One region of the Bradyrhizobium sp. UNPF46 genome, then DNA from elsewhere that is predicted to be linked to it. Evidence: predicted binding sites of a transcription regulator. Region 1 holds the regulator's gene; each other region holds the start of a gene.

The links. Region 1 encodes LexA, which represses DNA repair genes until DNA is damaged. Its sites were predicted from a motif close to TGTTCNNNNTGTGTTCNG; they were not measured.
Region 2: UNPF46_RS33490 (putative DNA modification/repair radical SAM protein) is a predicted target of LexA. The motif match lies at 3,844-3,861, and genes of this name have one in related genera.
Region 3: UNPF46_RS35370 (DUF3072 domain-containing protein) is a predicted target of LexA. The motif match lies at 5,444-5,461, and genes of this name have one in related genera.

Annotation. Positions count from the first base shown of each region.
Region 1 is NZ_LFJB01000065.1:32,554-40,118, reverse strand. It holds gene UNPF46_RS24550 (S41 family peptidase) at 1-679, opposite strand, end outside; gene UNPF46_RS24545 (alpha-hydroxy acid oxidase) at 1,026-2,159, shown strand; gene UNPF46_RS24540 (HAD family hydrolase) at 2,190-2,813, shown strand; gene UNPF46_RS24535 (hypothetical protein) at 2,983-3,180, shown strand; gene UNPF46_RS24530 (molybdopterin molybdotransferase MoeA) at 3,397-4,608, shown strand; gene lexA (transcriptional repressor LexA) at 4,784-5,485, shown strand; gene UNPF46_RS37650 (hypothetical protein) at 6,042-6,476, shown strand; gene UNPF46_RS24515 (ComEC/Rec2 family competence protein) at 6,483-7,565, opposite strand, start outside.
Region 2 is NZ_LFJB01000102.1:16,709-24,273, reverse strand. It holds gene UNPF46_RS33505 (error-prone DNA polymerase) at 1-1,504, opposite strand, end outside; gene UNPF46_RS33500 (Y-family DNA polymerase) at 1,501-3,093, opposite strand; gene UNPF46_RS33495 (ImuA family protein) at 2,990-3,778, opposite strand; gene UNPF46_RS33490 (putative DNA modification/repair radical SAM protein) at 3,942-5,177, shown strand; gene UNPF46_RS33485 (UdgX family uracil-DNA binding protein) at 5,177-6,619, shown strand; gene UNPF46_RS33480 (inorganic phosphate transporter) at 6,718-7,565, shown strand, end outside.
Region 3 is NZ_LFJB01000113.1:31,569-39,133, forward strand. It holds gene UNPF46_RS35335 (HAMP domain-containing protein) at 1-2,263, shown strand, start outside; gene UNPF46_RS35340 (HWE histidine kinase domain-containing protein) at 2,278-3,768, shown strand; gene UNPF46_RS35345 (hypothetical protein) at 3,856-4,071, opposite strand; gene UNPF46_RS35350 (hypothetical protein) at 4,212-4,469, shown strand; gene UNPF46_RS35355 (hypothetical protein) at 4,565-4,813, shown strand; gene UNPF46_RS35360 (hypothetical protein) at 4,930-5,139, opposite strand; gene UNPF46_RS35365 (hypothetical protein) at 5,161-5,382, opposite strand; gene UNPF46_RS35370 (DUF3072 domain-containing protein) at 5,498-5,692, shown strand; gene UNPF46_RS35375 (DUF6496 domain-containing protein) at 5,882-6,172, shown strand; gene UNPF46_RS35380 (hypothetical protein) at 6,185-6,547, opposite strand; gene UNPF46_RS35385 (Do family serine endopeptidase) at 6,811-7,565, opposite strand, start outside.

The DNA.
Region 1 (7,565 bases):
TGGTGATCGAGGCGATCGCCTTCTTCAGGCCGTCGGTGGTCTGCTCGTTGAACGATGTGATGCGGACATAGCCGATGTCGCCGTTCTCGACGTGGAAGCGCACCGGACGGACGTGAATGATCTCGCGCTTGATCGCGACGTCGAGCGGGGCATCGGCGCCCTTGCGCACGATGGTGAGCTTGGTCTGGGTATCGACCGGGCCCTTCATCTTGTTGACGGCCTGCTCGAGCGTCATGCCCTGCACCGCCTCGCCGTCGATCTTGCTGATGAGGTCGCCGGACATCAGGCCGGCCTTCGAGGCGGGCGTATCGTCGATCGGCGAGACGACCTTGACGAGCCCCTCCTCCATCGTGACCTCGATGCCGAGGCCGCCGAACTCGCCGGAGGTGGTCTCCTGCATCTCGGTCCAGGCCTTGGCGTTCATGTAGCGCGAGTGCGGATCGAGCGAGGTCACCATGCCGGTGATGGCGCCTTCGATCAGCTTGGCATTGTCGGGCTTCTCGACATAGCTCGCCTTGACGCGCTCGAACACCGTGCCGAACAGGTTGAGCTGGGAATAGGCGTCGTCCGCGCCCGCCGCCGCCCGTGCCGCCCAGACACCGCCGTGCGGGCTGGCTACCAGAAGGGTCAGACACGCTCCGGTGAGCGCGCCAAGTGGGAACAGCAGGGATTTCCGCATGGAGGGACTGGCCTTTTTGCTTGGCGGTTCGCTTGTCTTTCGAGACTTGCTTTTCTTTCGAGACTAGCTTTTCGAGACTTGGAAGTCGCCCATGCAATTGGCGATCCAGTCGGCTTCTCACAATACCATTCTGGTTTCTTCAAGGCCGGGAGGCCGCGCCGACCCGTCCTGCGCAGAAATCGCTTCGTTCGGACCTAAACTTTTGGCAACGTTGCAGGACTGGTCCGCCCGCAAGCGGAATCGGTGGGCCGGCCCATGCCTCGCAGCTATGCGATTTTAGGATGGTTTTGGAGGGCTGGACGGGTTAGGCGATGACATAAGGCTTCAAATTCTCGGGAGGATAACAATGAACGAAGCACCCCGCATCCGGCCGGAACGGAACGTCGAACTCGGCGCCAGCAACGAGCCGTTCCAGAACCTGCACGAATTCATCCGGAAAGCGCGGGCCAACCTCAACCAGAACGCCTGGGACTACATCGTCGGCGCCGCCGAGACCGAAACCACGATGCGCCGCAACCGCATGGCGCTGGACGAGATCGCCTTTCGCCCGCGCGTGCTGCGTGACGTCCGCAAGGTGGACGGCTCGGTTCAGCAGTTCGGTCGCAACATGCGCCTGCCGGTAGTCCTCGCCCCCGTCGGCGCCCTTGAGATCTTCGATCCGGACGGCGCGGCGAGCGTGGCGCGGGGTGCCGGCACTTTCGGTGCGGCGCACATGCTGAGCTCGGTGTCCGATCCGGGCCTGGAGAAGACCGCCGAGGCCGCCCCCGATGCGCTCCGGCTCTACCAGCTCTATGTCCGAGGCGACGACGCCTTCGTTGCGGATGTGGTCAGCCGCTCCGAGGAGAACGGCTATGCCGGCTTCTGCCTGACCGTCGATACCGCCCATTACAGCCGTCGCGAACGTGACATCGCCAAGCGCTACGTTCGCGAAAGCCGCCTGCGCGCCACCGGCGGCGACTACCAGAAGGGCCTTGAGTGGCGGACCGTGAAGATGATCAAGGACAAGTTCAAGATCCCGCTGATCCTCAAGGGCATCGCCACCGCCGAGGACGCCCTGATCGCGGTCGATCACGGCGTCGAGTGGATCTACGTCTCCAACCATGGCGGCCGCCAGCTCGACCATGGCCGCGGCGCCATGCACGTGCTCCCGGAGATCGTCGACGCCGTGAAGGGCCGTGCCAAGATCATGGTCGACGGCGGCATCTGTCGCGGCACCGACATCGTCAAGGCGATCGCGGCGGGTGCGGACCTCGTCGGCATCGGCCGGCTGCAATGCTGGGCGCTGGCGGCGGCCGGCGAAGCCGGCATCACGCGGATGCTGGAGCTGCTGGAGGACGAGGTACTGCGCTGCCTCGGCCTGCTGGGGGCCACGTCGTTTGCCGAAGTGAACAAGTCCTGCCTGCATCCAGCGACCGCAACCAACGCGCCGAGCGTGTTCAGCGCGTTCCCGCTGTTCGACCACGAGCCTTATCGATACTGATCGGCCGACACCGAAGTGAAAAGGACGCAGGTGACATCGCTCTCTCCCGGCAGCGCGGATGCGCTTCTGTTCGATCTCGGGCGCGTGGTGCTCGACATCGACTTCTCCAAGGCGATCGACTGCTGGGCGGGGCATGCCGGCTGCAGACCGGAGTCGATCGTCGCGCGCTACGTGCGCGACGAGGCCTACCGGCTGCATGAAGTCGGCAAGCTCAGCGATGCGGATTATTTCACCTCGTTACGAGCTTCGCTCGGAATCGGCATTTCGGACGCGCAGTTCCTGGAGGGCTGGAACGCGATCTTCGCCGGCGAGATGCCTGACATCGCCGAGCTGTTGCCGCGTGCCGCCAAGCAGATGCCGCTCTACGCCTTCTCCAACACCAACCGGCCGCATGTCGACTATTTCTCGAGGGAATATGCCGACCTGCTCGGCCATTTCCGAGAGTTGTACCTGTCGTCCAGTATCGGCTTGCGCAAACCGGACGCGGAGGCTTTCGACCATGTCGTGGCCGCGATCGGCGTGCCTGCGGAGCGCATCGTGTTCTTCGACGATCTCGCCGAGAACATTGAGGGAGCGCGGGCGCGTGGATTGACGGCAGTGCACGTGACGTCGCCGCGCGACGTGGGGAACGCCCTGAAGGCATTAGGCATCTAAAGCCAGCCCGACGCCACCGAAGGCCAGTTGCGAGCACGCTTGCCGGAACTAAACTTGCTGAAAATTTGGAACCTGATCACTTTGTGCATTTTTGTACAGAGTTCCGGGAACGGTTTGCCCCCCTTCGGACTCATGAGTCCGTTGGGACTTCTACATCGGACTGATCGACGTGCTGGGCAAAACCTATCTCACCAAGCAAGCCTCTCTCCTGCTCGAATTCGCAAGAACCACCTCGGATTCGGACCTTTCCGCCAAGCTGATCAGCAAGGCCGCGGACCTGAAGTCGCAGGCCGATCCGCTCCCCGACAAGGATCAAGGCCCCCAAGCGCCCGACGTCGCGCTTCCTGACGGACCGACGGGAAGCTGACCGATGCCGACCATGGCGCTCGGCATTCTCGTCCTGGCCATGGCCGCCCTCCTCCCGATCTCTCTCGGCTCCTGAATCATGCCCCGGCGGAGTTGAGCTTCCTCCTCCGCGGAGATCACGCAGGATAAATCATCCTCCGGTGCTGCTTTGCCTTGCGTCTGCACTCGGCTAGAACTCTCGCCGCCCATTACCGCCGTGCTCAGCAGGAGTCTTGCCGTGGCCTTGATGCCGGTTTCCGAAGCCCTTGCTGCGGTGCTGGCGGGTGCCGAACCGCTGCCCGAACAGATGGTTTCGCTCGACGAAGCCTATCATCGCGTGCTCGCGCAGGACGTCGCGGCGCGACGCACGCAGCCCCCGCAAGCCATGTCGGCGATGGACGGCTATGCCGTACGCGCGGCCGATGCCGCGAAGATCGATTCCAGGCTGACGGTGATCGGCGAGGTCGCAGCGGGACGTCCCTTCGCCAGATTGGTCGGCGCCGGCGAAGCCGTGCGGATCTTCACCGGCGGCGTCGTTCCCGACGGGGCGGACGCCGTCGTGATCCAGGAGGACACCGTTGCGGAAGGCAACAGCGTCACGATCAAGGAGGCCGCGATCACCGGACGGCACATCCGCCCGGCCGGCGTCGATTTCCGCGAGGGTGACATCCTCCTGCGCAAGGGAACCCGCCTGACGGAGCGCGATCTTGCGCTGGCCGCGGCGATGAATCACCCGCTCCTTGCCGTCTGCCGCCGTCCGAAGGTCGCGATCCTCGGCACCGGCGATGAACTGGTGAGGCCAGGCACAACGCCCGGGCCCGGCCAGATCGTCTATTCGAACGGCTACGCCCTGCACGCGCTGGCCCGCAGCGAGGGCGCCGAAACCATCGACCTCGGCGTCGCCGCCGATACGCTTGCAGCCACCTCCGCCGGAATCCGGCGCGCCCGCGAGAGCGGTACCGACATCCTGATCACGACCGGCGGCGCGTCGGTCGGCGACCACGATCTGGTTCAGCAGGCGCTTCGGGACGAAGGCATCGCGATGTCGTTCTGGAAGATCGCGATTCGGCCCGGCAAGCCGATGATGCACGGACGGCTCGGCGCCATGCGCGTGATCGGCCTGCCCGGCAATCCCGTGTCGTCCTACGTGTGCGCCTTCCTGTTCATGGTGCCCCTGATTCGCGCGCTGTCGGGCCGCTCCGTGATTCATCATCGTCGCGAGCGCGCCGTGCTCGGCCGCGATCTCGGCGCCAACGACCAGCGCGAGGATTATCTGCGCGCCCGCCTGGAGCCGCGCGAGGACGGCGCGCAGATCGCCATTCCCGTCAACCACCAGGACTCCTCTCTGCTTGCGAATCTCGCTGCGGCACAGGTACTTCTCGTGCGCCCACCGTTTGCGCCGAAGGCCGAAGCCGGCAGCCCTTGCGAGGTGTTGCGGCTCCCCGCCTGAACTGCGTGGCACACGCATTCCGCGAGTTTCGCTTCGTTCACGGTAAATTAAGCAGTTGCGGAACATGTATCGAACATATAGTGTCCGTTCATGATTTGTTTCGAGGATGTAGCGGCTTATCGCTGAATTCATCGTCTCGGAATCGAACGACATCAACCGGGGGACTTTGGTCGAGATGTTAACGCGCAAACAATACGAGCTTCTGCGGTTCATCAGCGAACGTTTGAAGGAAAGCGGCGTGCCGCCTTCTTTCGACGAGATGAAGGATGCGCTCGACTTGCGCTCGAAGTCAGGCATCCACCGCCTGATCACCGCGCTCGAAGAGCGCGGCTTCATCCGCCGCCTGCCCAATCGTGCCCGCGCCATCGAAGTGATCAAGCTGCCGGAGCTGCAAGCTGCCGCCAGCAACCGGCGCGGCTTCACGCCGAGCGTCATCGAGGGCAATCTCGGCAAGGTCCGCGCGAGCTCCAGCTTGCCCGCGGACGAGGGCGAGCGGCCCGTGGCGGTGCCCGTGATGGGCCGTATCGCGGCCGGCACGCCGATCGAGGCGTTGCAGACCCGCAGCCACACCATCAGCGTGCCGCCCGACATGCTCGGCTCCGGCGAGCACTACGCGCTCGAAGTGCGCGGTGATTCCATGGTCGAAGCCGGCATTCTCGACGGCGACATGGCGCTGATCCAGCGTAACGAGAGCGCCGATACCGGCGACATCGTGGTGGCTCTGATCGACGACGAGGAGGCCACGCTCAAACGCTTCCGCCGCCGCGGCGCTTCGATCGCACTCGAACCTGCCAATGCCGCCTACGAGGTGCGTATCCTGCCACCGAACCGCGTGAAGATTCAGGGCAAGCTGATCGGGCTTTACCGGAAGTACTGAGTCCGTAAGAACTCGATACGGAATTCTCCGGCGCCGTTTACGCGCCTTCGGTCGGCAGCGCCGATCAAGAAGATTGGAGCGGATGATGGTCCGCCCCGGCTGGATGGTCGTTCTGGTTCTGCGCAGACTGTCCGGCCCTCCTCCATGGCGACCTCCGCGGCAGGTCGCGCGAAACGATGTCGCATCGCGGCCGAGGCGACCGCCATGCGCCAGATCGTCCTGAAGGGAGCGCGCCGGCGCTGATCGCAGCATCAGCGTCGAGCCGCTCGCTGGTCGGGCCGTTCGCTGCGAGGAGGCAGCGCGCGGGCAAATGCGCATTGCTATCGCAGCCCCGCAATCGCGCCGGCGATATCCGGACACCGCCGCAACGCATGCCTGCAGAATGCACGGAAGCCGGCATTGTTCCCATGCGAGTCGGGAAAGATAATGTGATCGCGGCGCGCGGATTGCAGCCGTAGATTTGCCTACAACCAAGCAGAGCGTTGCGTGCTTCCACTCCGAGGCCTGTGCCTCCAAGTGAGGTGCGGGTCGTCATCTTCGCATGAGGAGCAACCCGATGTGTGACTACAGCCTGCATGCCGTCGCGACGCGCCCCGCTGAAGTCGGCGAGACGATCGTCACGACAACGTTCCGCGGCACCTCGACGCGCGGCTTCGCCTCCGAAGCAGATCTCTCCGTTGCGGTCTGCCTGCTGCCGGGAACGGAGCTCGCCTTCGCCGACAACGTTCGTTACGACAATCGCTGGATCTGGACGCGCACGGTCAATTCCCGCGTCGGCAAGTTCGGCAAGATCGATCCGCACATTCCCGATCGTCATCATGACGCGATCGAATTCCCTGACGGCAAGTACGTGCTGGTGACGCAGCTCGTCGAAGGCCAGCGCGCAACCGTGCTGCAGCTGCCGGTGACGCAGCCGGTCGTCGAGCGCGAGCACAAGCCGCAGATCATCGCCGACAGCCGGTCGCCCATCGCGCCCTTGCCGACGGGCTGACAGGGCTCAGTCCTCGGCCTGAACATCGGCCTCCGATGGGGTCGCATCCTTGCTGCGCGGAACCGCCGGCCGCGGCATGAGGCCTGCTTCGAGATCTCCATCGCCGGCGGCCGCCGGCGACCAGGGCCGGTTCGTGCCCCTCGCCCTCACCGCCTCAATCGAAAAGCCGTCGCCGCGCCGCGTCAGAGCCAGCGCGCCCTGACGAACCAGCCGCGGCCGGTCCACCACCATCGCCGCACAATCGGTCGGCGCGGGCCGCGAGCTCACCACCAGGGCAGCGCGGCTGCAATCGTCCACCAACGCGTCGATGCGAAAGGCCAGCGCCACCAGCCGCCCGTCGGCGAGCGGCGTGACGCAACCCGCCTCGTCGCACGATATGCCCACAGCCAGCGAGGCGCTGCCGGCATCGCGCGGATCGGCGTCGGCCGCGAGCCACTCCTTCAGCAGAAAATTGTCCTTGCCCGTCCTGATCAGGTGCAGGCGCCCATCCCCGCCTCGCACGGCGACGCTGGCGCCGTCACCGGCAATCAGGATATCGGGCTGCCGCACCGACAGGCCCCATGCGATGGAGGCCAGCAGCACCACGGCACCGCACCAGCGCAAGGGCGTGCGCAACAGGCCCATCAGGATGATGCCGAGGCTCGCTGCGATCAACGGCGCGATGCCGAACGCCGGGATGCGGCCGACCGCGCCCGGCAATGCCGCCACCCAGCGCGACACCGCGACCATCCAGTCGATGCCGATCCCCATCAGCCACCAGAACACGCCGTCGAGTCCGAAGGGCGCCGCAAGCAGGCCGAGCAGCCCGGCCGGCATCACCAGCGCCGAGACCACGGGCATCGCACCGAGATTGGCGAGCACGCCGTAGGGCGTGACGCGGTGGAAGTGGAAAGCGGCATAGGGCGTGGTCGCAAGCCCTGCGATCAGCGAGGCCAGGAACAGCATCGCGATCTCGCGGCCGCCCCACAGCGCGACGCGCGCGGTCGCCGAATGATCGGGCGCGGCAAACAGGTTCGGCATGCCGATCTGCACCAGCGCAACGAGACCCAGCGTCGCGGCGAAAGACATCTGGAAGCTCGGATGCACCAG
Region 2 (7,565 bases), on a different contig from region 1:
GGGTCAGCACGTAACCGCCGACATGCTGGGACAGATGGCGCGGGAATTCGATCAGCTCGGTCGCAAGCTCGACCGCGAGGTTGATCATGGGATTTTGCGGATCGAGCCCGGCCTGCCTGACCTGCATGTCGTTGAGGCCCTTGCCCCAGCTGCCCCACACGGTGTCGGCGAGCGCGGCGGTGACGTCCTCGGTCAGGCCCAACGCCTTGCCGACGTCGCGAATGGCGCTGCGCGGACGGTAGTGGATGACGGTGGCGATGATCGCGGCACGGTGGCGGCCGTAGCGGCGGTAGACATATTGCATCACCTCCTCGCGCCGCGAATGCTCGAAATCGACGTCGATGTCGGGCGGCTCCAGCCGCTCCTTGGAGATGAAGCGCTCGAACAGCAGGTCGACCTTGGTCGGATCGACCGAGGTGATGCCGAGCACGTAGCACACGGCCGAATTCGCCGCCGAGCCGCGGCCCTGACACAGGATGTTCTGGCTGCGCGCGTAGTGCACGATGTCGTGCACGGTGAGGAAGTAATGCGCGTATTTCAGCTCGGCGATCAGCGCGAGCTCCTTGTTGAGCGTCGCGCGCAGCTTGTCGTCGATCTCGCCGCCGAAATATTTGTCGACGCCCGCCCAGGTCAGATCCTCCAGATGCCCCTGCGCGGTCTTGCCCGGCGGCACCGGCTCATCAGGATATTGGTATTTGAGCTGATCGAGCGTGAAGTCGATCCTGTCCGCAAAACGCATGGTCTCCGCGATTGCCTCAGGAAAATCGCGGAACAGCCGCGCCATCTCCCTTGGCGTCTTCAGGAAGCGTTCGGCATTTGCCTCCAGCTTACGTCCGACCGCTTCGATCGTGGTCTTTTCGCGGATGCAGGTCAGCACATCCTGAAGCGGACGGCGGCCGGGATCGTGATAGAGCACTTCGTTGGTCGCAAGCAGCGGCACTTTTGCCTTGGCTGCTAGATCATCCAGCTGTGCCAGGCGTCGCCGGTCATCGCCACGATAGATCAGGCTCGCCGCCAGCCATACACCCTCAGCGCCGCTGGTCCTGAGCTTGGCAAGGATATCGAGCGCCTGCACGGGATCGAAACGATGCGGCAGCGTCAGGATCAGAAGCTGGCCTTCCGAGAATTCGAGAAGATCGGCAAACCCGAGATGACACTCGCCCTTCTCGATCCGCGTGATGTCGTCGCCGCGCTTGCCCCGGGTGAGAAGCTGGCACAGCCGGCCATAAGCGGCGCGATCACGCGGGTACACAAAAATATCGGGCGTGCCGTCGACGAAGACGATGCGGGCGCCGATCAGGAGTTTCGGCTTGTGCACCACCTTGTCATTGTCGAGCTCATTCCAGGCCCGCACCACGCCGGCGAGCGTGTTGTGATCGGCAATACCGATCGCGGGAATGCCGAGCTTGCTCGCCTGATGCACATAGGCGCGGGGATCCGAGCCGCCGCGCAGGAAGGAGAAGTTGGTGGTGATGCCGATCTCGGCATAGCTAAGCGTATTCATGCGAAGAGACCGTGCACATACCAGTTGGGCGGCGCGGGCTTGCCGTCGGCGTCGAACACCTCGCCCTCGTAGAGACCGTCGCGAAAGATCCAGAAGCGCAGGCCCTCGGCATCCTCGATGCGGAAATAGTCCCGCGTCAGTTGCTTGCCGTCCTGCCGCCACCATTCCATGGCGATGCGCTCGGGCCCTTCCACCCGCACGACCGCATGTTTTGCACGACGCCAGGTGAATTGATGGGGCGGGCCGTCAGGCACGGTCGCGAACGGCACGGTGACCGGCTCCGGCTTGTCGAACAGCCTTAAAGGACGCAGCGGCGGCTCGCTCTCGACACGTGCGGGCCATTCGGCCTGCATGGCGGCGGCGAGATGATGCTGCGCGGACACGGCCAGCGCCGCCTGCTCCGGGATATGAGTATCCTCGGGCAGGTGCACGATCACGCGCTTGCCCCCGATGCGCGCGGCGATGCGGTCGATCAGCGCGGCAAGCTCGTCATTGTCATGGACATGGGCGTCGAGATCGCGCTGCTCCTGCACCACGATCTCGGTGCGGCTCGCCGACAGGCGCACCATGTCGAAGCCGAAGCCGGGATCGAGGGGATCGGCGAGCGCATCGAGCCGCTCGCGGAACAGGCGGTCGATCACCGCGCTGCGCGTCACGGGACGTCCGGTCTCGACCATGATCGCACGCACCGCGCCGTCGGTGCGGAAGAACGCCGCTTCCAGCCGCCGCGCGCCTTTTCCCTGCTTCTCCATCGACGCGATCAGCGTGTCGGCGAGCCGCGACAGCGTCATCGCAATCATGGTGTCGGTCGCGATCGGCTCGGCAAAACGCTTTTCCACGATGTAATCGGGCAGCGGTTTTCGCGGGCTGATCGGCGCATCGCCCTGCCCCAGTGCATGGGCGAGCAGCGTGGAAAACCGGGCGCCGAACCGCGCCGTGATCTCGCTTCGTGAGCGCGCGGCGACGTCGCCGATGGTCTTCAGGCCGGCGCGGCGCAGGCCGGTGGTGATGGCCTCGTCCGCACCGAGCGCGGACACCGGAAACCGGTCGATCGCCGCCGCCTCGCCGCCATCGGGAACGATGCTGCCGGAGGCCTGCCGCGTCAGCGTACGCGCGCAGACCGAGGTGCCGGCGATCGCCGCCCCCACGGCAAAGCCCTGGCGGGCAAGCGCACGAACCAGCGTCTTGAGCAGCGCGGCTTCGCCGCCGAACAGATGCGCGCAGCCGGTGATGTCGAGGAACAACCCGTGCGGCGGATCGAGCGCCACCAGCGGCGTGAAGCGGTCGCACCAGTCGGCGATGTCGCTGAGCGTCTTCGCATCGGCCACGACGTCGGCGTCGAACACACGCAAGTCCGGGCACATCGCCCGCGCATTGGCCAGGGGCTGGCCGATATACAGACCGAGGCGCTCGGCGGTCTCGTCCAGGGCATGGATCACCAGCGCATTGTTGTCCTTGATGACGACGATGCTGGGCTCATTGTTTTTATGCAGTCCGACGTTCCCAAAGAACCGCTGGATCCGGTCGATCGGCAGGCGTGGCAGCCACAGGCTGAGAATACGTCGACGGTTCACTGAACTGGCACTCATCACAATTCCATTCCATGATCCACCGGCCGCAGAGGCCATGACGATTACGCAAGAGCTCGGCATCGAAGCGCGGCGTGCCCCAGGCGCTCCACACGGACCCCGGCGGCGAATGCGCCGCGCGCAGCATCCATCGCGTCTCCGCAGTCGAGGGCAGCGGCTGCGCGGCCATGCGCAGCATCAGGCCGGTGACGCCGGAGCCTTGCGCAGCCAGCGTCAGCTTGCGGCTCGCCACGAGATCGAACTGCCTGACATCGCCCCAGAGCTCGAGCACCACGGCGCCCAGCGCATCGCAGGCGAGCGCATCGGCCGAGGTGCGCAGCGCGCTCTCGACATCGGCGGCGCGCACCATCACCACGCGGCGCGGATCGAGGCCGAGCTCGGCGAGCCCGCTCATCGACAGCGCGCCGGTTTCCAGTTCCGAAAAATCCTGCCGCACCCACAGCAGGGGCCGCTGCGCCGAGATGCGCCCTGCGAGCCCCATGACGAACCCCGTGGCGGCCGTGCCCTGCCGGCCCTCGCAAAACACCTCGTGGATCGCCGCGCGCGCAAGTCCGCCCTTCAGCACGCCGTCGATCTCGCCGTGGCCGAGCGCGACGCGCTCGTGCAGATGCACGGCTCCCGCCGTCTCGATGCGCTCGATCTGGCCGCGCAAGGTCGCAAGCGCGCTCATACGTGCGCCGCTCATATACGCCGCTCCTTCAGAGGTGATTGCCGAGGGTCCTAAAAATAAGAACCTGCGGCTGGCTCATTTGTTCATGATATGTTCTAATATAAAGCTAACGCCGCCAGAAGAGTCAATCGAATTGGCGCGCTGTCGGATTCATCAGCGGAATCAAAGGGATTCAACCATGGACGTGCAACGCAAGCTGGCGATCCTGGCCGACGCCGCCAAGTACGACGCGTCCTGCGCCTCCAGCGGCACCGAGAAGCGGGATTCCAGCGACGGCAAGGGCATGGGCTCGACCGCCCCCGGCATGGGCATCTGCCATTCCTACGCGCCGGACGGACGCTGCATCTCGCTGCTCAAGGTGCTGCTGACCAACGCCTGCAATTACGATTGCCTCTATTGCGTCAACCGCGCCTCCTCCAACGTGCCGCGCGCCCGCTTCACCATCGACGAAGTGGTCAAGCTGACGCTCGACTTCTACCGGCGCAATTACATCGAAGGCTTGTTTCTCTCCTCCGGCATCATCCGCAGCCCCGACTACACCATGGAGCAGGTCGTCAGCGTCGCGCGAACCTTGCGCGAGGCGTATCATTTCCGCGGCTACATCCACCTCAAGACCATTCCCGAGGCCGACGACGCGCTGATCGCGGAGGCCGGCAAATATGCCGACCGCCTCTCCATCAACATCGAGATGCCGCAGGAGACGAGCCTGCAGCAATTCGCGCCGGAGAAGGACGTTCGCGCGATCCGCCGCACCATGGGCCGGCTGCGGCTGAAGCTGGACGAAGCCGAGGAGAACCGCGCAACAAAAACGAAAGCAAAGCCTCAGCGTTTCGCGCCGGCCGGCCAAAGCACCCAGATGATCGTCGGCGCCGACGCGGCCTCCGATCACACCATTCTCCACACCAGCTCCAATCTCTACGGCTCATACAAGCTGCGGCGCGTCTATTACTCCGCCTTCAGCCCGATCCCGGACGCCAGCCGCGCCTTGCCCCTGGTGCAGCCGCCGCTGCTGCGCGAGCACCGGCTCTACCAGGCCGACTGGCTGATGCGGTTCTACGGCTTCGATGTCGGCGAGATCGTCGACGACAGCGCCATGCTGCCGCTGGACATCGACCCGAAGCTCGCCTGGGCGCTGCGCCACCGTGACCGCTTCCCGCTCGACATCAACCGCGCCAGCCGCGAGGAATTGCTGCGCGTGCCGGGCTTCGGCACCAAGGCGGTCGAGCGCATCATCGCAACGCGGCGCACCACCACGATCCGCCTCTCCGATCTGGCGCGGCTGCACGTGCCCAAGCACAAGGCGCTGCCGTTCATCGTCCTCAGCGATCACCGCCCCTCACCGCATCGCCTCGATGCGGCCGGGCTGATCGAACGTTTCAAGCCGAAGGCAACACAATTGGGGTTTGGCTTCTGATGCAGTACATCACCCTCGACACCGAAACCGATTTCGACGGCTGGCGTAAAGCGGCACGCAGCCTCGTGCTGCATCATGTGCAGCCCGCCGATGTCACCTGGACCGTGCAAGGCCGCGATGCCGAGCTGTTCGCACCGCAACCGCCGTCTCCGATCCTCGAGGTGAACGAAGGCACCTTCAACGTATCGGGCAAATTCGTCGAACTGGCCCAGGCCGCGATCCTGCATCGCGATTCCGAGCGCTTTGCGATCCTGTATCGCCTGCTGTTCAGACTGAAGGACAATCACGACCTCATCGAGGTCGCGACCGATGCCGATGTCGCGCAGGTCACGGCAATGGCACGAGCGGTTCATCGCGACGAGCACAAGATGCATGCCTTCGTCCGCTTCCGCGAGATCGGCCGGGAACGCGCGGCGCATTACGTCGCCTGGTTCGAGCCGGAGCATCACATCGTCGCGCTCGCAGCCCCGTTCTTCGCCAAGCGATTTGCCGACATGCCCTGGTCGATCCTGACGCCGGACCTCTGTGCGCATTGGGACGGCCACGAACTCTCGTTCACGCCGGGCGTCGGCAAGAGCGAAGCGCCAGGCGAAGACCGGCTGGAGGAAACCTGGCGGCGCTACTACGCCAGCATCTTCAATCCGGCCCGGCTCAAGGTGAAGGCGATGCAGGCGGAGATGCCGAAGAAATACTGGAGGAACCTGCCCGAGGCTTCGATCATTAAGCCCTTGATCGAGGACGCCGAGCGCATGACCGGTGCTATGATCGCCAATGCCGCAACCGATCCGCACAAGCCCCAGAAGCGGCCGGAGGCCCCGATGCCACGCAAGACTGCCGCCAACGATCTCGAAGCGCTCCGCGAGGAGGCCGCCCATTGCCGCGCCTGCCCGCTCTACAAGGACGCGACCCAGACCGTGTTCGGCGAGGGCCCTGGGAATGCGAACATCATGCTGGTCGGCGAGCAGCCCGGCGACAAGGAAGACCTCGCCGGCCATCCCTTCGTCGGCCCGGCCGGCCAGATGCTCGACCGCGCGCTGGAGGAGGCCGGCGTCGACCGCAAGAAGGTCTATGTCACCAACGCCGTGAAACACTTCAAATTCGTGCCGCGCGGAAAGATCCGCCTGCACCAGAAACCGAACACGCCGGAGATCCGGGCGTGCCGGCAATGGTATGAGCGGGAGGTTGCGGCGATCCGGCCCGATCTCATCGTCGCGATGGGGGCCACGGCCGCGCAGAGCGTGTTCGGCAAGATCACCCCGGTCGGCAAGACCCGCGGCCGGCTCATCGACCTTCCCGACGGACGCAAGGCGCTGGTGACTGTGCATCCATCCTATCTGCTGCGGCTGCCCGATCCGGAAGCCAAGGCGCTGGAATATCGGCGCTTTGTCGAGGATCTGAAGATCGCGGCAGGCCTGCAGAAGAAAACCGCGCGCGCCGCCTGAAGAGTGTTGAGAAAACGGCTTTCAATCGCCGCTTGTCATCCGGCCTTCAAATCCATCGCGGACAATGGCCCCTCAGGAAAGTTAAGGGGCGTCCAGACATGACCGATGTTGCATTCGACCGCGCGGTAGCCGATCCCGCGCCCGTCCAGCCGGCCTCGCGGCCAAATCTCGACAAGGGCTTCAATCCGCTGACGATGATCCTGTTCTTCGGCATCCTCGCCGCGGGTCTGCTGTTCGTCGCCTACAGCATCTACGTCGACGTCAACGCCACCGGCACGCGCGTGACGACCTACCTGCCCTACATCCTACTGTTCGTCGCGCTGCTGATCGCGCTCGGCTTCGAGTTCGTCAACGGCTTCCACGACACCGCCAATGCGGTGGCGACCGTGATCTACACCCATTCGCTGCCGGCCGAAGTCGCGGTGATGTGGTCGGGCTTCTTCAACTTCCTCGGCGTGCTCTTGTCCTCCGGCGCGGTCGCCTTCGGCATCGTCTCGCTGCTGCCGGTCGAGCTGATCCTCCAGGTCGGCTCCAGCGCCGGTTTTGCCATGGTGTTCGCGCTGCTGATCGCCGCGATCCTGTGGAATCTCGGCACCTGGTTCTTCGGCCTGCCCGCCTCCTCCTCGCACACGCTGATCGGCTCGATCATCGGCGTCGGCGTCGCCAACGCCGTCATGCGCGGCCGCGACGGCACCTCGGGCGTGGACTGGAGCAAGGCCACCGAGATCGGCTACGCGCTGCTGCTGTCACCGCTGTTCGGCTTCATCTGCGCCGCCGTGCTGCTGCTCGTGCTCAAGTTCATCGTGCGTAACCCCGCACTCTACGCAGCGCCCGAAGGCAACAAGGCGCCGCCGCTCTGGATCCGCGGTCTCTTGATCGCAACCTGCACCGGCGTCAGCTTCGCGCACGGCTCCAATGACGGCCAGAAGGGCATGGGCCTGATCAT
Region 3 (7,565 bases), on a different contig from region 1:
TTCGATCGAAGCGACGATGCAGACCGAAGGCCTGCTCAAGCAGTCGCAACAGCTCGCCGGCGAGCTTCAGACCCAGCAGCGCGAATTGCAGCAGACCAACGACCAGCTCGAGCAGAAGGCGCAGCAGCTCGCCGAGCGCAACGTCGAGGTCGAGCGCAAGAACCAGGAGATCGAGCAGGCCCGCCGCGCCCTGGAGGAAAAGGCGACCGAGCTTGCGCTGACCTCGAAGTACAAGTCCGAATTCCTCGCCAATATGAGCCACGAGCTGCGCACGCCGCTGAACTCGATCCTGATCCTGGGACAGCAGCTCACCGACAATCCGGACGGCAACCTCACCGCCAAGCAGGTCGAATTCGCCCGCACCATCCACGGCGCCGGCACCGACCTGCTCAATCTCATCAGCGACATTCTCGACCTGTCCAAGATCGAGTCCGGCACGGTGACGGTCGATGCCGAGGAGATCCTGACCGCGAACCTGCTCGAGACCGTCGGGCGGCCGTTCCGGCACGAGGCGGATAATCGCAACCTGTCGTTCAAGATCGACATCGATCCGAACCTGCCACGCAGCATCGTCACCGACTCCAAGCGTCTGCAACAGGTCCTGAAGAACCTGCTCTCCAACGCCTTCAAGTTCACCGCCGAAGGCGAGGTGCGCCTCAAGGTGACCGGCGCGCTCGGCGGCTGGGGAACGGATCACCCGGTGCTGAATACCGCACCGGCCGTGATCGCATTCGAAGTGTCCGATACCGGCATCGGCATCCCCCTGGAGAAGCAGAAGCTGATCTTCGAGGCGTTCCAGCAGGCGGACGCCGGCACCAGTCGCAAATATGGCGGCACCGGCCTTGGACTTGCGATCAGCCGCGAGCTGGCGAGCCTGCTCGGCGGCGAAATCCATCTGCGCAGCGCGCCGGGCAAGGGATCGTCCTTCACGCTCTATCTGCCGCTGAAATATTCCGGCCCGACGCTCGCGCCGCGGACTGCGCCGGCACCGCAGCAATACAGCCAGCCGCCGGCACTGCAACCGGCCGCGCCCGACCAGCCGCGCGTCATCGAGCAGCTTGCCGACGACCGGCTCAATCTCGAGCCCGGCGACAGCATCCTCCTGATCGTCGAGGACGACCCGCATTATGCGCGCGTGCTGGTCGACCTCGCACGCGACAAGGGATTCAAGGTGCTGGTTGCCGCCCAGGGCGCCGAGGCGCTGGAGCTCGCCAAGCAATACCAGCCGCGCGCCGTCTCGCTCGACGTGTTCCTGCCCGACATGCTCGGCTGGACCGTGCTGAGCCAGCTCAAGCACAATCCGCTCACCCGTCACATCCCGGTGCAGATCATCACGCTCGACGAGGACCGCCAGCATGCGCTGGCGCGCGGCGCGTTCTCCTTCGTCAACAAGCCGACGACGACCGAAGGCGTTTCGGCCGCGCTGACGCAGATCAAGGAATATGCAAGGCCGCGGCGCAAGCGGCTCCTGATCGTCGAGGACAATGAAGCCGAACAGCTCTCGATCCGCGAGCTGCTGCATCACGACGACATCGAGATCGTCACGACCGACACGGGCGCCGGCGCGCTCTCGACGCTGCGCGAGTCGCCCTGCGACTGCGTGGTGCTCGACCTCCGCCTGCCCGACATGAGCGGTTTCGAGGTGCTGGACCAGATCCGCAACGACGAGGCGCTGTCCAACATTCCGGTCGTCGTCTTCACCGGCCGCGAGCTTTCGGCGGAGGAGGATGCGGAACTCCACACCATGGCGCGCAGCATCGTGGTCAAGGGCGTCGAATCGCCGGAACGGCTGCTCGACGAGACTGCGCTGTTCCTGCACCGCGTCATCACGGAACTTCCGATCGAGAAGCAGCGCATGCTCGAGAAGCTGAACAGTTCCGACGAGGATCTGATCGGCAAGACTGCGCTGCTCGTCGACGACGACGCCCGCAACATCTTCGCGCTGTCGAGCGTGCTGGAACGGCGCGGCATGAAGGTGCTGACGGCGACGACCGGCAGCGAGGCGGTGACCCTGGTCGAGTCCAACCCGGAGATCGCCATCGTGCTGATGGACATCATGATGCCGCAGATGGATGGCTACCAAACCATCGGCGTCATTCGCGAGAACCCGGCCTTCGCCCGCCTTCCGATCATCGCGCTGACCGCCAAGGCGATGAAGGGCGACCGCGAAAAATGCCTGGAGGCCGGCGCGTCCGACTACCTCGCCAAACCCGTCAACACCGATCAATTGCTGCTTGCGATCCGCATGTGGCTGCACCGTTGAGTTTGGATCCGCGAATGGACCACGAAAAGGTCAACATCCTCCTCGTCGACGACCAGCCGGCCAAGCTGCTCGCCTACGAGGTGATATTGAAGGATCTCGACGAGAACCTCGTGATCGCCTCGTCCGGACGCGAGGCGCTGGAGGTGCTGCTCAAGACCGAGATCGCGGTGATCCTGGTCGACGTCTGCATGCCCGAGCTCGACGGCTTCGAGCTCGCCGCGATGATCCGCGAGCATCCTCGCTTCCAGAAGACCGCGATGATCTTCATCTCCGCCATCCAGGTCAGCGACATCGACCGCTTGCGCGGCTACGAGATGGGCGCGGTCGACTACGTGCCGGTCCCGGTCGTGCCGGAGGTGCTGCGCGCCAAGATCAAGGTGTTTGCCGAGCTCTACCGCAAGACCCGCGAGCTGGAACGGCTGAATCGGGAGCTCGAGGATCGCGTCCGCGCACGCACGGCGGAGCTGGAGAACTCAACCGCGAAGCTGCGTGAAAGCGAGCAGCGGCGCAGCATGGCGATCGCCGCCGGCAAGATGGGCTCCTGGGATTGGGACTGGATCAGCGGCGACTGGATGTGGGACGAGGGGCAATATCGCATCTTTGGCGTCAGCCCCGACAGCTTCGCGGTCAACCCGGCCAACGTTCAGGCGTTGCTGCATCCCGATGACGTCGAGCAGTTGCGCAAGGCGATTGCCGAATTCAACAAGGGCACGCGAGCCTACGAGACCGAATTCCGCATCATTCGACCCGACGGCGAGGTGCGCTGGTGCGTCGGCACGGCGGCGGCGACGGTGGACGACAGCAGTCGCGTCGTGCGCGTAAGCGGCGTCACCGTGGACATCACCGAACGCAAGCGTGCCGAGGAACGGCAGAATCTGCTGGCCCGGGAAGTCGATCATCGCGCCAAGAATGCGCTGGCGCTGGCGCAATCGATCGTGCGCCTCACCCGCGCCGACGAGGTCAAGGCCTATGTCAATGCCGTCGAGGGCCGCATCAATGCGCTCGCGCGTGTGCACACCATCCTGTCGCTGTCGAGCTGGCAGGGTGCCGAGCTCTCCAGGCTGATCGATGAGGAGCTTGCGCCCTATTCACTCGGCGGCCAGATCGTGTTGGCGGGTCCGGAGGTCCAGTTGCTGCCGACGACGGCCCAGACCCTGGCGCTCGCGCTGCACGAGCTGTTCACCAACTCGGCCAAGTACGGCGCGCTCTCGACGAGGTCGGGACGGCTCGCGATCCGCTGGCAGGTCGAGAACCAATTGCTGACGCTGAGCTGGGAGGAATCCGGCGGTCCGCTCGTCATGACTCCGAAATCCCGCGGCTTCGGCACGCGGAGCCTGCTTGCGAGCGTCGAGTCGCAGCTCGGTGGACAAGCGCAGTTCGACTGGCGAGCTGAAGGCCTGTTATGCCGTCTGGAGGTGCCGTTGACACGCAAGACGTCGGCGGCGAGCCCATCCGGCAAGTTCGAGGATGCCAGCTCCGCGGAATTGCAGCGCGCATCGGGTTAGACGTTTTCGAGCGAACGGTCGCGCCGAGACAGGGCAGCAGGAGGCGAAGCGAGGTGTGCCTTCCGGCCAGACCGGAAGGCAAGGAGCTTAGCCGGACGCCATCATTCGTTGCGCCATCCGCGGTTCGCGCGCGACCCGGCCTTCGAGCCAGGCCTCCGTGCAGGCGAGATCCCGGAGTGCCCTGGCATAGCGGCGAGCCGCGCTTCGCTCCGCGCCGAGCGGTAGCTTGCGAGCCTTGCGCAGAATGTCCGCGGCCGCGTTGCGGTAGGCCAGCGACCGGTAAAGAAAGACAACCTTACCCATAGCGAGTGTTCCCGTTTTGACGTGCCCATCCTCGCAAGCCCGGCATGAACGTCCGATGAAGCCGGGGATGACAATTCCTTCATTCATTTGGAACCAGCCAAACCCAGGGGCGTTGCCCGGCAGATCGGGATGCAGTTCCCATGCGCGCAAAGAAGTCGTCCGACCTGATCTCTGCGAGCGGTCTTATCAAGCTGATGACGCATGCCATGATGGGCGCGGCCCTCGGCCTCGTCTTCAGTCTCGCGCTGATCCTTTGCAATCCCGCCGTCGCCGGCCTGCTTAATCACGGTGGAAGCCAGGCCGCGACTGTCTTCGCCCTCTCGTTGGTGACGACGTTCGCGATCGGCGCGGCCCTCACCGGCGTCGTGTTCATCCTCGTCGAGGACAAGCAATCTTGAAGCACGGTGAAGCGCGGCAGGACCTTTGTCGGGAACTCCTGCGGCAAATGGCGGTTGGCTGCCTGCGTCAATTTAACCCAGGGAGTTCCCCCCGCATGACAACGACCAAGCTCGTTCTCACCGCAGTGCTGGCCACGGGCCTTGCCGCCGCCCCGCTCGCCGCGCAGGCCAAGTCGCACAAGGCCAAACATGGATCCTCGATGTCGTCATCGCAGACCACCGGCGCCAACACCAAGTCGTCGAAGGGCGCAGATCCCTCAGGCCAGGGCGGTTCGGGTCCCGGTTCAGACCAGGGCGGCACCATGACGAACCAGAACAGCAAGGGCATGAGCAATACCAAGTGAGCTGCAATACCAAGCGAGCTCACGCCACCTGACATCAAAGGCCCCGCGGCAACGCAGGGCCTTTTTGTCGCGATGATTGTTCGGCGCCCGCGGCATCGACGGGCGCCGGCGTCAGCTCATTGCGGTCGGCGCATTCCGAGGCTGAGCCCGCGGCTCGCAGAGTCCGTCTTCACGAGTTGCTCGAGCTGCGCCCGCTTGCGTCCGATCAGCAGCTGGGCCGCGGCATCATCGAGACCCGCACGCTGCAATTGCCGGATGGCAGAGCCGAGTTCGAGAATCTCGGCGCGTAACCTCAGGATCCGGTAAGCGTCCGGGTCTTCCTCCACGACGCCCTCCCCCTCGAAGCTTCAGCGCCGCGAGATCCCGCGCCCGGAACTGCCGACGGGCTTCACAAGACGAAGGCGGGCGCGATTGCGAACGTCAGGCAGGACATCGCCGCCACCGGCAGTCTTCCATTCGCCGATGAGCAGATTGAGCTTCCGGCGCAAATCCATCTGCGCCAGCGCCTGCCGGGTGCAATCGCGATCGCCGTTGATGGAAGCACGCACGGCCGCCTCGACCTCGGCCATTTCCAGTCTGAAGGCGCTGATTTTACGTCGAATTTCATTAATTCTGTTGTCCATGGCTTGTTAGAACAAAATAAGAACATATAGTCAAGCCAGGATTTCGGGATGGAGATGTCAGATGCAGGTTCAAGGTCAATTCAACGCCAGGGTCTTTCTCGCCGAGCAGATGACCCGGGCCCAGGGGCTGAAGCTGAAACGGCTGAGTGAAGAGGCCTATCAGCCCGCACAATATGCGCGCGATCTGTCCTTCACCGAGGCCGCACGGCGCATCCAGGTGCTGGAAGCAGAGATCGAGCTGGCGAATTCCTTCTAGTCTAGAACGTTTTCGAGTGGATACCGGTTCGCGTGAAGAAAACGCGTCAAAACAAGAAGCTAGAGCTTCGGTTCTGATTCAATCAGAACCGAAAATGCTCTAGGTCACGGCATGCGCCCGGAACGTCGGGTGCGGGCTTCGGAACGATGCCCGTGTCGAATGGTTCTCCTTAGCCAAGGGAGAACATGCATGGCACGCAAGGCAAAGAAACGCCGCTACTCGCGCAGCTCCGGCAGCGATGTCGAAAGCGAGATGCGGCGCTACAAGCAGGGCACGGCGAAGAGCGGTCGCAAGGGCCGTGGCGGACGGGTGAAGAGTCGCAAGCAGGCGATCGCGATCGGACTGTCGAAGGCGCGCAAGAAGGGCAAGAAGGTCCCGAAGAAGACCACGAAGAAGGCTACGAAGAAAAAAGCGTCCAAGAAGCGGACGACCAAGAAGACAGCCAGGACATCGTCTAAGCGCAAATCCAGCAAGCGTTGAGGCTTGCACGCCTCAGATCATGCTGCCCGGCATGAAGCAGCGGATCGAGACCCCGAACGCAGTCTTCACCGGCCACACCATGGTGCGGCCGGCGCGGTTCGGCTCGGTGATAACGGCTTCATCAGGCACGTCGACCCACTCCCCGTCGAGGCGCACGCGATAGTGTCCGTTGTGCGATTCCCAATCGGGATCTGAGACGGCAAAGCCATCGGCGTCCGAGCAGCACGGCCCGAGGTGACTGCGCAGGCTGTCGAACCAGGGCTTGAGGGGCGAACTCGCATAGCGGCCGTCGTCACGACCGAGCGCGTTTCCGCCCCACAGCACGAACGGCGCCGCGAGCAGCGCACCTCTCAGCGAGAGCTTCAATCGATCCATGTCGGCACCGATCAAATTCGAACCACCGGCGAGTTCCACAAAGCGGCCGCAAGTTCGAAGTTCCACGCTTGCAATCTCTCGGCAGCGTCGTTGCTGACGAGCGTTCGGAACTGTGGCGGCCGAACACGGCTTTTTCGTATGAACCGGGTCACCATCCCTGCCGTTAACGAGAATGTTATCGGCGGCCGCCCCCTCTCCTGAACGCGAAAGGAAAAGGCGGCCCGAGGGCCGCCCTTTTGAATAAGTGGGAAGCGTCGTTTGCTTCAGGCGAGGGGCACCGCGACGAACCGCGTCGCCTCCGCGCTTCTGACCTGCAGCAGCACGCTGCGCTTGCCGGACGATTTGGCCTGCGCCAGCTCCGACCGGACCTCGCCGACATTGGCGACGGCCTTGCCGCCGACATTGAGGATGACGTCGCCGGTCCGGATGCCGTGCTGCGCCGCCGGCCCTTGCGGATCGACTTCGGTGACGACGACGCCCTTCTGGCCGGCCCCCTGGACCTCACCGGCCGGCGCCAGAGCAAGACCGAGGCGCGGAGTGCCGGGGCTCGACTGTTCCTTGCCAACATCGGCCTTGGCCTGTTGCTCGTTCGGCAACTCGCCGAGCGCCAGGGTCACCGTCTTGCTGTCGCCCTTGTGGAAGACGTCGAGCTTCACCGAGCTGCCAGGCGCAAGGGTCGCGATCGTGCGGGCAAGGTCCCGCGAATCCTTGACCGCGGTGCCGTTGACGGCGGTGATGACGTCGCCCGCCTCGATGCCGGCCTTCGCCGCCGGGCTGCCATCCTGCGGATTGTCGACGATGGCGCCGCGCGCCTCCTTCAGGCCGAGGCTGTCGGCGATCTCCGATGTCACCGGCTGCACCTGCACGCCGAGCCAGCCGCGGGTCACCGCGCCCTTGTCCTTCAGCTGCGCCACGACGAGCTTTGTGGTCGAGGCCGGAATGTCGAAGCCGATGCCGACCGAGCCGCCGGAGGGCGAGAAGATCGCGGTATTCACGCCGATCACGTTGCCGCTCATGT